DNA from 2 places in the Staphylococcus schleiferi genome. Region 2 is predicted to be linked to the other one. Evidence: predicted binding sites of a transcription regulator. Region 2 holds the regulator's gene; the other holds the start of a gene.
The links. Region 2 encodes LexA, which represses DNA repair genes until DNA is damaged. Its sites were predicted from a motif close to CGAACATATGTTCG; they were not measured.
Positions count from the first base shown of each region.

Region 1: the regulator LexA is predicted to act here: its motif matches at 2,147-2,160, upstream of uvrB (excinuclease ABC subunit UvrB).

Region 1 covers NZ_CP094712.1:2,070,139-2,077,033, reverse strand. The annotation lists one part of gene prfB (peptide chain release factor 2) at 1-504, shown strand, start outside; gene MUA40_RS09810 (YfbR-like 5'-deoxynucleotidase) at 1,101-1,742, shown strand; gene MUA40_RS09805 (CsbA family protein) at 1,748-1,993, shown strand; gene uvrB (excinuclease ABC subunit UvrB) at 2,220-4,202, shown strand; gene uvrA (excinuclease ABC subunit UvrA) at 4,208-6,895, shown strand, end outside.
Region 2 covers NZ_CP094712.1:1,497,536-1,504,430, reverse strand. The annotation lists gene MUA40_RS07085 (IS110 family RNA-guided transposase) at 1-443, shown strand, start outside; gene rpmG (50S ribosomal protein L33) at 744-893, opposite strand; gene rpsN (30S ribosomal protein S14) at 1,067-1,336, shown strand; gene guaC (GMP reductase) at 1,416-2,393, shown strand; gene MUA40_RS07065 (CAP domain-containing protein) at 2,399-3,415, shown strand; gene lexA (transcriptional repressor LexA) at 3,648-4,271, opposite strand; gene sosA (DNA damage-induced cell division inhibitor SosA) at 4,416-4,640, shown strand; gene MUA40_RS07050 (DUF896 domain-containing protein) at 5,029-5,265, shown strand; gene tkt (transketolase) at 5,377-6,895, shown strand, end outside.

The DNA of each region.
Region 1 (6,895 bases), 570 kb from region 2:
GTACGTATTTCACCTTTTGATTCTTCTGGCCGACGTCATACGTCTTTCGCATCTTGTGATGTAATACCTGAGTTCAACAACGAAAAGATTGAAATTGAAATCAATCCTGATGACATTTCCGTTGATACTTTCCGTGCTTCTGGTGCCGGCGGACAACATATTAATAAAACAGAGTCTGCCATTCGTATTACGCACCATCCAACTGGTATTGTGGTGAACAACCAAAATGAGCGTTCACAAATTAAAAACAGAGAAGCTGCGATGAAGATGTTAAAAGCAAAGCTTTATCAACTTGAGCTCGAACAAAAAGAGCAAGAGTTAGCGGCTATTCGTGGTGAACAAAAAGAAATTGGATGGGGAAGCCAAATTAGATCCTATGTATTCCATCCGTATTCCATGGTAAAAGATCATCGAACAAATGAAGAAACAGGCAATGTCAATGCAGTGATGGATGGCGATATTAGTCCATTTATTGAGGCTTATTTAAGACATCTCATGCATTAAGTTGTATCAAAATAGGAACGAAAAATGAACCCTATGATATTAGGATTCATCTTCGTTCCTTTTTTATACATGTTTTTCAAATTAAAAATGAAGAACCTTTATAACTTCAAAAATCGCATTTTTATTATTTTTAGACTGTATAAAAGACCAAAGAAAAAAGCAATGCCACTTTTCAATAGTGAAATTGCTTAATAGATTGCGTACCGAGTCGAGACTCCCGAGGCATAGAGTCGAAACCGAAAATCCATTTTGGCTTCTTATGAGCTACAATAAAAGCCAAAATTAGTTGAGGTAAGGCGCCTGGGAAAGCGAGACTCGAAGAAGCAATCGGAAGTTTGCGACTTAATTATTATAGACACATAACCACCATATAAAGTGTACAGCCATTAAATGCTAAAAAAACTGATATTGATGGTGCGTCGGCTCGTTTGTTTTTTAAACTTTATGACTTCGCGTAAAGAATTATTTTAAATTGTATTCATTTTTGTTAAATATCAGTGAAAGCTGTAAAAACAAGTGAAAAATTCAATATAAATGTGTTAATATAATCAACAAATAGCTTGCATGCGCTTAATTGATTTTAGAGGAGGTTGGCTATGGGCGTCCATCAATATTTTAAAAGATTATCAGATTTAGAAAAATTAATTCGTTTACCGGGAAAATTTAAGTATTTTGAGCATAATGTAGCGGCACATTCATTTAAAGTAACAAAAATCGCCCAATATTTAGGCACTGTTGAAGAGTATCATGGGAAAACAGTGGATTGGAAAAGTTTATACGAAAAGGCATTAAATCATGACTTTGCAGAGGTTTTTACTGGTGATATTAAAACACCTGTCAAGTATGCAAGCGGTGAGTTAAAAAAACTCTTTTCACAAGTTGAGGAAGAAATGGTTGATACTTTTATTAAGGAAGAGATTCCAGAAAAGTATCAAGATATATATCGACGTCGATTACAGGAAGGGAAAGATGATTCTCTAGAAGGACAAATTTTATCAGTAGCTGATAAAATTGACTTACTGTATGAAACGTTTGGAGAAATTCAAAAAAGAAATCCTGAACCGCTATTTTTCGAAATTTACGAAATGAGTCTCGAAACCATCATGCAATTTGATCATTTGTACTCAGTTCAAGATTTCATAGAGCATATTATTCCTGAAATGTTAACAGAAAGATTTATCCCTAAAACGGAATTAAGAGAAACAACAATGCATATCCTTAATAAAAGAAAGATGTGATTGGATTGATCTGGTATATATTAGCCGCATTTTTTCCATGTGTACTTGTTGTTCTTTTCAGTACGGTAACGAGAAGTAAATGGATAGGGACTCTCATTACTCTTGTAGTTATAGGGGCTTCAGTCTACAAAGGCTTCTTTCATAATGAATGGATTATTTTCTTAGATGTTGTCTCATTGCTAGCAGGATATCTCATTATGGATTACTTAGAGAAAAACCGGACTGAGCATGATGATGACAGTGGAATATAACATTTAAGAATATTTACATTACAAATGTTATATTTAGAATGATTATAAAAATAAATATTTTTCACCAGGAGTGAATCTGAAAAGCAAGACATGGCAATCAGATACGCTCCTTTTTGACATGTTAAAACATCGCGCAAGCACAATCACGTGTTACGAACAAATGTTTGTATTTTTTAATTGTATTCTGTTAAAATATGAGTATTAAGTTGATAGGAGGCGAACAGGGATGGAGCATCATGATTTTAAAATTGCTTCAAAATTTGATCCACAAGGTGATCAACCTAAAGCAATAGAGGCGCTTGTGAAAGGGATTAAGGAAGGCAAGCGCCATCAAACATTGTTAGGGGCTACTGGAACAGGTAAAACCTTTACAATGAGTAATGTGATAAAAGAAGTAGGGAAACCAACATTAATTATTGCTCACAATAAAACGCTCGCAGGACAACTCTACAGTGAATTTAAAGCCTTCTTTCCTGAAAACAGAGTAGAGTATTTTGTGAGTTATTATGATTATTACCAACCTGAGGCGTATGTTCCATCTACTGACACATTTATAGAAAAAGACGCATCTATTAATGACGAAATTGATCAACTGCGTCACTCTGCAACAAGTGCGTTATTTGAGAGAGATGATGTCATTATTATTGCAAGTGTAAGCTGTATTTATGGTTTAGGGAATCCGGATGAATATCGTGACTTGGTAGTAAGTATTCGTGTCGGAATGGAAATGGATCGCAGTGATTTATTGAGAAAGCTTGTTGATGTGCAGTATACACGTAACGATATCGATTTTAAACGGGGAACTTTCAGAGTGCGTGGAGACGTTGTTGAGATTTTCCCAGCTTCACGTGATGAATTATGTATTCGGGTTGAATTTTTTGGTGATGAGATTGATCGAATTAGCGAGATTAATTATTTAACTGGGGAAGTTCTTAAAGAACGAGAACATTTTGCGTTATTCCCTGCATCACACTTCGTAACACGTGAAGAAAAAATGAAAATTGCAATCGAAAGAATTGAAAAAGAACTTGAAACACAACTTGAACATTTAAGAAGTGAAAACAAACTTTTAGAGGCACAACGTTTAGAACAACGTACAAATTATGATTTAGAAATGATGCGAGAAATGGGATTCACTTCAGGGATCGAAAATTACTCGGTTCATTTAACATTAAGACCTTTAGGTTCGACGCCGTATACGTTGCTAGACTATTTCGGTGACGATTGGTTAGTGATGATTGATGAATCACATGTGACTTTACCACAAATCCGGGGTATGTATAATGGTGACCAAGCACGTAAAAAGGTACTGGTTGAGCATGGTTTTCGTTTACCAAGTGCGTTAGACAATAGACCTTTGAAATTTGAAGAATTTGAAGAAAAAACGAAGCAACTCGTATATGTTTCAGCAACACCAGGACCTTACGAACTTGAACATACTAACGAAATGGTGGAACAAATTATTCGACCAACAGGCTTACTAGATCCTAAAATTGAAGTACGACCTACGAAAAACCAAATCGACGACCTGTTAAGTGAGATTCAAGAACGCACAGAGCGTAATGAACGTGTCTTAATTACGACCTTAACGAAAAAAATGAGTGAAGACTTAACCACATATCTTAAAGAAGCAGGTGTCAAAGTTAATTATCTCCACTCAGAAATTAAAACGCTTGAACGTATAGAAATCATTCGAGATTTAAGAATGGGAACATTTGATGTATTAATTGGTATCAACTTGTTGCGTGAAGGTTTAGATATACCAGAAGTTTCTTTAGTTGTGATTTTAGATGCTGATAAAGAGGGCTTTTTACGTTCTGAACGTTCCCTTATTCAAACGATTGGTCGTGCAGCCCGAAATGACAAAGGTGAAGTTATCATGTATGCGGATAAAATCACTGACTCTATGCAAGTCGCAATCGATGAAACCGAACGACGTCGTGAAATTCAAATGGCTTACAATGAGGCGCACGGCATAGTGCCTCAAACAATTAATAAGCAAATTCATGATGTGATTAGTGCGACTGTGGAATCTGATGAGACAAATGAAGATGCACGTACAGAAGTGCCGAAGAAAATGACGAAAAAAGAGCGTCAAAAAACGATAGAAAATGTCGAAAAAGAAATGAAAGAAGCAGCAAAAGCACTGGATTTCGAAAAAGCAACAGAATTAAGAGATTTATTATTCGAATTAAAATCAGAAGGGTGAAAAGCATGAAAGAACCGTCGATTGTTGTGAAAGGGGCACGCGCCCATAATTTAAAAAATGTTGATATTGAATTACCTAAACAAAAATTGATAGTGATGACGGGTTTATCTGGATCAGGTAAATCCTCATTGGCTTTTGATACGATTTATGCTGAGGGGCAACGTCGATACGTCGAATCATTAAGTGCATATGCACGTCAATTTTTAGGTCAAATGGACAAGCCTGATGTGGATACAATAGAAGGCTTGTCACCTGCAATATCAATAGACCAAAAAACAACGAGTAAAAATCCACGTTCTACAGTAGCTACGGTAACTGAAATTTATGATTATATTCGTTTGCTATATGCACGTATCGGCAAACCTTATTGTCCAATTCATGGTATTGAGATACAATCACAGACTGTACAACAAATGACGGATAGAATTATGGCGTTAGAAGAACGGACAAAGATCCAATTAATGGCACCTGTCGTTAATCATCGTAAAGGAACGCACGAAAAATTATTGAATGATATTAGTAAAAAGGGATATGTGCGTGTCCGCGTTGATGGCGAGATAATGGACGTGACACAAGTGCCAGAACTTGATAAAAATAAAAATCACACCATTGAAATTGTTGTCGATCGTTTAGTAGTCAAAGCAGGTATTGAAACGCGTCTGGCTGATTCAATTGAAACCGTATTAGAACTTGCAGATGGTCGTCTTGTTGTCGATGTCATTGACGGAGACCAACTTGAGTTTTCTGAAAAACATGCATGTCCAATATGTGGTTTTTCGATTGGTGAGCTAGAGCCAAGAATGTTCAGTTTTAACAGTCCATTTGGTGCATGTCCGACTTGTGATGGTTTAGGAACTAAATTAACCGTTGATATTGATTTAGTTGTTCCTGACAAAGACAAATCCCTTAATGAAGGGGCGATTGTCCCATGGGAGCCAACGAGTTCAGATTTTTATCCAACGTTATTAAAACGTGTGTGTGAAGTTTATAAAATCAATATGGATAAACCTTATAAAAAATTAACTGATCGACAAAAAAGCATTATTTTGCATGGTTCCGGAGATAAAGAAATTACTTTCTCATTCCAATCGAAAAATGGACAACAGCGTACACGTACGATGCCGTTTGAAGGGGTCATTCCGAATATTGAGCGCCGTTACCATGAATCGCCTTCAGAATATGTCCGTGAAATGATGCAAAAATATATGGCAGAACAACCTTGTGAAACGTGTCATGGACAAAGATTAAGTCGAGAAGCACTTTCAGTTTATGTTGCTGGAAAAAATATTGGTGAAGTCGTTGAACAATCTATAAAAGAAGCGCTTGATTACTATGAAAATATCGAATTATCAGATCAAGATGCCCAAATTGCGCGTTTAATTTTAAAAGAGATTACATCTCGTTTATCCTTTTTGAATAACGTAGGTTTGGATTATTTAACGTTGAATCGTGCATCAGGTACACTGTCAGGAGGAGAAGCGCAACGTATCCGTTTGGCAACTCAAATCGGTTCACGTCTTTCTGGTGTCCTTTATGTACTTGATGAACCTTCGATTGGTTTGCATCAGCGTGATAACGATCGTCTCATCAATACGCTAAAAGAAATGCGCGATTTAGGAAATACATTAATTGTTGTCGAACATGATGAAGATACCATGATTGAAGCGGACTATCTTGTCGATATCGGACCAGGTGCAGGTGATCATGGAGGTCATGTTGTTTCTAGTGGTACACCTAAACAGGTGATGCGAGATAAAAAATCACTGACAGGTCAATATTTGAGTGGTAAAAAGTTTATTCCTGTTCCTGAACATCGTCGAGAAAAAACCGACCGTAAGATTTCAGTGAAAGGCGCGAGAAGTAACAACCTTAAAGGTGTAGATGTTGATTTTCCGTTGTCAGTGATGAATGTGGTAACTGGGGTTTCAGGTTCTGGAAAAAGTTCGCTTGTTAATGAAGTATTGTATAAATCTCTTGCTAAAGCGATCAATAAATCAAAAGTGAGACCTGGTGCACATGATGAAATTACAGGTATAGAAGAGATTGATAAAATTATAGATATTGATCAGTCACCTATCGGTCGTACGCCAAGATCTAATCCAGCCACATATACAGGTGTTTTTGATGATATACGAGATGTTTTTGCCTCAACGAACGAAGCAAAGGTACGAGGTTATCAAAAAGGACGTTTTAGCTTTAATGTGAAAGGCGGACGTTGTGAAGCATGTAAAGGTGACGGTATTATCAAAATTGAAATGCATTTCTTACCAGATGTTTATGTACCTTGTGAAGTATGTGGAGGGAAACGTTATAATCGCGAAACTTTAGAAGTCACATATAAAGGTAAAAACATTTCTGATGTTTTAGAGATGACAGTTGAAGACGCAGTCCATTTCTTTGAAAATATCCCTAAAATCAAACGTAAATTACAGACGCTTGTGGATGTAGGTTTAGGTTATATTACGTTGGGTCAACCAGCAACAACACTATCGGGTGGTGAAGCACAACGTGTGAAACTCGCATCTGAATTGCATAAACGTTCAACTGGACGTTCAATTTATATTTTAGATGAGCCAACAACAGGTTTACATGTTGACGATATTAGCCGATTATTAAAAGTTTTAAATCGACTTGTTGACAATGGTGATACAGTCGTTATTATTGAACATAACCTTGATGTCATTAAAACTGCT
Region 2 (6,895 bases):
ATAAAGAGATGATTAAATTAGCTAAGACAACTGATGCGTTTGAAAATATAGTTTCTATTCCTGGGTTAGGAGAATTAACCACTGCTTTACTGATTGGAGAGCTTGGAGATATAACACATTTTGAAACAAACAAACAACTCAATGCGTATGTCGGAATTGATATAAAACGTTATCAATCAGGTAATTCTATGAGCAGAGATACAATTAATAAAAGAGGTAATAAGAAAGCTAGACGTTTATTGTTTCTAATCATCATGAATATCATTAGAGGACGAAATCGTTATAAAAATCATGTTGCAGACTATTACTACAAATTAAGAAAGCAGCCAAATGAGAAACCTCATAAGACTGCAGTCATAGCTAGTGTGAATCGTTTGTTAAAAACCATTCATTATCTTATTACTAACAATCAATTATATGATTATCAAAAAGCACCACACTAATGTAACCATATAATCATATACATCATAACACCTTATTCAAAAAAATTAAATTGAACGGGCTAATTTAGTAATGCTTATTTTAAACATAAAGACTTGACTAATCGTAGGAAAGAGCCTAGGACATAAATAATTCAACTCAAAATTAATAATCAAATCGTTTAAATATAAAAATCCTCAATGAATGTCTAATTGCCTCGAAAATATGACAAGGCAATGACACTTGTGATTTAAGTTAAAGAAATGATAGATTCATTTTCTTTTATACTTTATAATCGTAGTGTTATGATATAAGCACTACGATTATTTAGTTTCTCTGTGTAAAGTATGTTTGTTTAATCTTGGGCAGTATTTCATCATTTCAATACGCTCAGGATTAGTTCGTTTGTTTTTAGTTGTGATATAGTTACGATCACCACATTCAGTACATGCTAAAGTAACGTTTACGCGCATGGGTAGGACCTCCTTTTCAAATTGAAACTATTACGATTTAATATTTTAGCATGTCACTCCATTTTTGCCAACTCTTTTTTACTTTTTTATATTTTAAAGGCTTGCGAATAGGGAAAAGAATGTGCTATGATGTAAAACGTAATAATTACGATTCAAAGGAGTTGTTCATATAAATGGCTAAGAAGTCTAAAATAGCTAAAGAGAAAAAAAGAGAAGAAATGGTCGCTAAATATGCTGAAATTAGAAGAGAATTAAAAGCAAAAGGTGACTATGAAGGTCTTAAAAAATTACCTAGAGACGCATCACCTACACGTTTAACTCGTAGATGTAAAGTTACAGGTCGTCCTCGTGGTGTTATGCGTAAATTTGAAATGTCTCGTATCGCATTTAGAGAACATGCACACAAAGGACAAATCCCTGGTGTTAAAAAATCAAGCTGGTAAAACCGATCTCCCTTTATTTACTTTGTTTCCTAAAGATAGTATATTATCATAGGAATAAATATATAAAGGGGCTTTTTTTATGAAAATTTTTGATTATGAAGATATACAACTCATCCCTAATAAAAGTGTAGTTAAAAGTCGTTCAGAAATCGATACTTCCATTCAATTTGGACCGAAGCGTTTTAAATTACCTGTTGTCCCAGCAAATATGCAAACCGTGATGAATGAATCATTGGCAGAGTGGTTTGCTCAAAATGATTACTTCTATATTATGCATAGATTTGACGAAGCAGCACGTTTACCATTCGTTAAAAGAATGCATGAAAAAGGCTACTTTGCATCAATTTCAGTAGGTGTAAAACAAGGTGAATTTGATTTTATCAATCAATTAAAAGCAGAAGGTCTTTCTCCTGAGTATATTACAATCGATATTGCACACGGTCATTCAGATCAAGTTATTGAAATGATTCAGCATATTAAAAAACAATTACCGAATGTATTTGTTATCGCAGGGAATGTGGGTACCCCTGAAGGCGTAAGAGAACTTGAAAATGCGGGTGCAGATGCTACAAAAGTAGGTATCGGTCCAGGTCGCGTGTGTATCACTAAAATTAAAACTGGTTTTGGTACCGGTGGATGGCAACTGGCAGCGGTGAATCACTGTAGTAAAGCGGCGCGTAAACCGATTATTGCAGACGGTGGTATTCGAACACATGGTGATATCGCAAAATCAATCCGTTTTGGTGCTTCAATGGTAATGATAGGGTCATTATTTGCTGCCCATGAAGAATCACCAGGAGAAACGGTTGAAATAGATGGTAAAACTTACAAGGAATACTTCGGTAGTGCATCAGAATTTCAAAAAGGTGAACGTAAAAATGTTGAGGGTAAAAAAATGTTTGTCGAACATAAAGGTGCATTAAAAGATACCCTCACTGAAATGAAAGAAGACTTACAAAGTTCGATTTCATATGCAGGTGGCAAAGACATTGATGCGCTCAGAAAGGTAGACTACGTCATCGTTCGTAATTCTATTTTTAATGGTGACAGAGATTAAAGGAGCTGTTGATCATCCGTAAATTCCTTTTGTTTTTTCTTATAGGATTGTTAATCATTCTTTTTGTCCCCATTCAACCGAGTACGGTAATATCTGATTTTGTGAAGCCAGCGAATGAAAAAATTGATCAATTTGTCGATGGTGAAACAAATGAAACGACGTTAAAAACGCCAGAACAGCAAGTTTTTGCGATGAGGAATATTCAAATGAATATGACTAAAAAGCAAGTTGAAGCAAAACTTGGGCAACCAGTATCCAAAATAGGAAACGAATATGGTACACGTTGGTATGTCTACCATCATGATTTTAACGAATTTGTCATGGTCAGTTTTATCAATGATAAAGTACACGGGTTGTATACGAATCAAAATATGATTACTTCTAAAAATGGGATTAAATATGGAAGCCCTAAAGATTTTGTCCGTGATAAACTCGGAACACCTGTAGAGGAAATTAAAAAAGGTCATACGATTTATAAAAAAGAGCAACAAGATTATGATATTTTTGATAAAAATGGCATCTACACAACTGCTTTCTATGATAAATATGACAACAATCGACTCATGGGATTGATGCAAATCAGTCATACGATGGAGAATAAATTAAATGCGCAGTACGCTGCCCCTTCAAAATATTTGAGTGATAGTTTTGAAAAAGGTGATTATGTCTTGTTAAATGCTACAAGAGTTCAAAAAGGCTTAAAACCATTAGCTTATTCTGATTCTCTTGCGCAAACAGCAAGAAAGCATAGTACTGATATGGCAAAAAATCATTACTTTGATCATAATGATTTAAGCGGTAAAACACCATTTGATCGTATTAAAGCTGATGGACATCAATATCAAGTTGCTGCAGAAAACTTAGCATATGGTCAAACGAGTCCTATATATGCCCATCATGGACTTATGAATTCTAAAGGACATCGTAAAAATATATTGAATAGAAGTGTGAAAACAATAGGTATTGGTGTTGATTTTAATTCAGACCGTCAACCATTTTTCACAGAAAACTATATCGGTTAATGTTTGATGCTGAGATAAAGGGGAATAGCTTCTTTGGAAGTGATTAACAGTGAATATGATTTGGAGAAAAGAAATTAATCAACAAAATCAACCTCCTTTAAATCAATCGGAAGATATTTTAGATCGTATTAAAAAATTACTCAATAAAAAATAAAAAAATAAAGCGAGCGACTAATGAATGTGCTTCATTAAGTCGCTTGCTTTTTTTAGAAGGAGTGATCAAATGTCATTTTTACATTTCTCTGAATAAGCCAATCACTTTTCCGAGTACAGTGACATTATCTAAATAAATAGGTTCTAAACTACTGTTTTCTGGTTGAAGACGGTATCTATTTTTTTCTTTATAAAATCTTTTTACTGTAGCCTCGTCTTCATCAGTCATAGCTACAATGATGTCACCATTTTCAGCGATAGATTGGCTTCTAACGATAACTTTATCTCCGTCTAATATACCAGCTTCAATCATACTCTCTCCTATAACATTTAGGATGAATATTTGGCCGTTATGTGTTGAAGTGAAATGTTCTGGTAATGGGTAGTATTCTTCAACGTTCTCAATAGCAGAAATAGGTGTCCCTGCAGTAACCTTACCAATGACAGGCACATAGATCGTTTCTTCCATATTCACAGGTTCTCCCATGAGTTCATTCACAATTTCTATGGCACGAGGCTTAGTGGGGTCTCGTCTAATATACCCTTTTTCTTCTAATCTAGATAAATGACCGTGCACAGTTGAACTTGAAGCTAAACCAACTGCTTCACCGATTTCTCGAACACTCGGTGGATACCCTTTTGTTTGCACGACATGCTTTATAAATTCAAATATTTCGCTTTGTCTCTTTGTGAGCTCTCTCATTTCGCACACTCCTTCTTCGCTTGGTTTGAAATTAGTATAACATATTGATGAAATAATCACAAACGTTTGTTCGTTTTGATGTTGACATAGAACATTTGTTCTGTTAGAGTATTAATACAAACAAACGTTCTAGGAGTGATAGCAATGATTCATGTTAAAATTTCAGAAATATACCTGTTCTTAGCGGTATTTATCATATCTATACTACTTTTCTTTACATTCTTTGTATTAGCAAGCGATAGTAGCCATACAGAACAAACGTACGAAATGACAGATCATCAATTGAAAACAAACCAAACAGAAAAAGTTCAAAAACACGAACACATCGATACGAATCAGCCAGCCATTGCGACAACACTTGGTCGTTAATCAAAATCAACTTTTTCTGCGTACGAAATACTTTTAACCTCCATTTTTACTTCCATTTCTTTTCCAATTAGACATCCCATATATTATGACACATCGAAGTTTTCAGTCTCATTTGAACCTCGAGTCAAAATATGCTCGAGGTCAGTTAGACTGGTAGACGAACTATTGATAAAGTCTATAAAAGAAAAAGACAACCTTCTTTTGAATTAGCTATTTTAATTTTTTAATAAATTGTACCTTTCTATATGCCTATTTTTTCACAAGATAAGAAAGATTTGACTATAAAACGGACGCTATTCCGCTTAAATTGTAATATAAGTCCAAGTGTTTGGTTTTATCCACTATATCTGTTATATTTTTGAAAAGAAAATGACGGAGGGAATTGATGATGTTTACTCAAGAAAAATTGAATCGAATCAATGAATTAGCTAATAAGAAAAAGCAAGAGGGTTTAACAGAAAGTGAAGCAAAAGAGCAATCACAATTGAGAAGTGAATATTTAGAAATGTTCAGAAGTAGCTTCAAAAGCCAAATTGAGAACACTAAAGTGATTGATCCAGAAGGTAATGATGTTACACCTGAAAAACTTAAAGAAATCCAAAAGAAAAATCATTTACGTAACTAATCTAAAATTAGTTTATATTTGCTGATTGGCATGCTGATTTATTAGGCTTTATACTACCATTTCGGTTATAATGAAAATATGATGAGCATTCGAAAGGAAGGAAGTAATAATATGACAGAAACAAAAGATCAACTTGCGATTAATACATTACGTGGTTTAAGTATTGACGCCATTGAAAAAGCAAATTCAGGACACCCTGGATTACCAATGGGTGCAGCACCTATGGCTTATACTTTATGGACACGTCATTTGAATTTCAACCCTAATTCAAATGAATATTTTAACAGAGACCGTTTCATTTTATCAGCGGGTCATGGTTCAGCATTATTGTACAGCTTACTCCATGTTTCAGGAAGCTTAGAATTAGAAGAGCTTAAACAATTCAGACAATGGGGTTCTAAAACACCAGGACATCCAGAATATCACCATACTAAAGGTGTAGAAATTACAACTGGTCCACTAGGTCAAGGTTTTGCAATGTCTGTAGGTATGGCAATGGCTGAGAAACATTTAGCAGCTAAATTTAATAAAGACATCGAAGTAGTCAACCACTATACGTATGTTTTAGCTTCTGACGGAGATTTAATGGAAGGTATTTCTCATGAAGCAGCATCATTAGCAGGACATTTAAAACTAGACAAACTCATTACACTTTATGATTCTAACAACATTTCTTTAGATGGTGAGACAAATAAATCATTTTCTGAAGATATTAAAAAACGTTTTGAGGCGTATGGTTGGAACCATATTCTTGTTAAAGATGGTAATGACGTAGAGGCTATCGACAAAGCCATTTCTGAAGCTAAACAACAAAATGGTCCGACAATCATTGAAGTTAAAACGATTATTGGTGAAGGTTCACCAAACAAATCAAATAGTAATTCAGTTCATGGTGCACCTTTAGGTGAAGAAGAACGTAAGCTTACATTTGAAAACTATCAATTAGATAGTTCTAAATATTTCCATGTTGACGACGAAGTTTATGAAATCTTCAATTCAACAATGATTAAACGTGCCAATGAAAATGAAGATGAATGGCATAAAAAAGTTGAAGCATACAGTCAACAATATCCTGAATTATACAAAGAGTTTAAAGATGCTTTAGAAGGCCGTTTACCTGAAGGTTATGAAGCTGAACTTCCAAAATTCGAATTAGGTCATAAAGGTGCTTCACGTGCAGACTCAGGAGATGTAATTCAAGCATTAAGTAAAGCTGTTCCAACATTATTTGGTGGTTCTGCTGACTTAGCATCTTCAAATAAATCAAATGTAAAAGAAGAAACAGACTTCTCAGCTGAAAATGGCGAAGGTAAAAACGTATGGTTCGGTGTGCGTGAATTTGCGATGGCTGCTGCCGTTAATGGTATGGCTGCACATGGTGGTTTACATCCATACGGTGCAACATTCTTTGTATTTAGTGACTATTTAAAACCTGCTTTACGTTTAGCAGCAATAATGGGACTTCGTTCTACATTTGTGTTTACACACGATTCAATCGCTGTTGGTGAAGATGGTCCTACACATGAACCAATCGAACAATTGGCAGGCTTAAGAGCCATTCCAAATCTTAACGTGATTCGTCCAGCTGATGGTAATGAAACACGTGTTGCATGGAAAGTTGCTGTTGAAT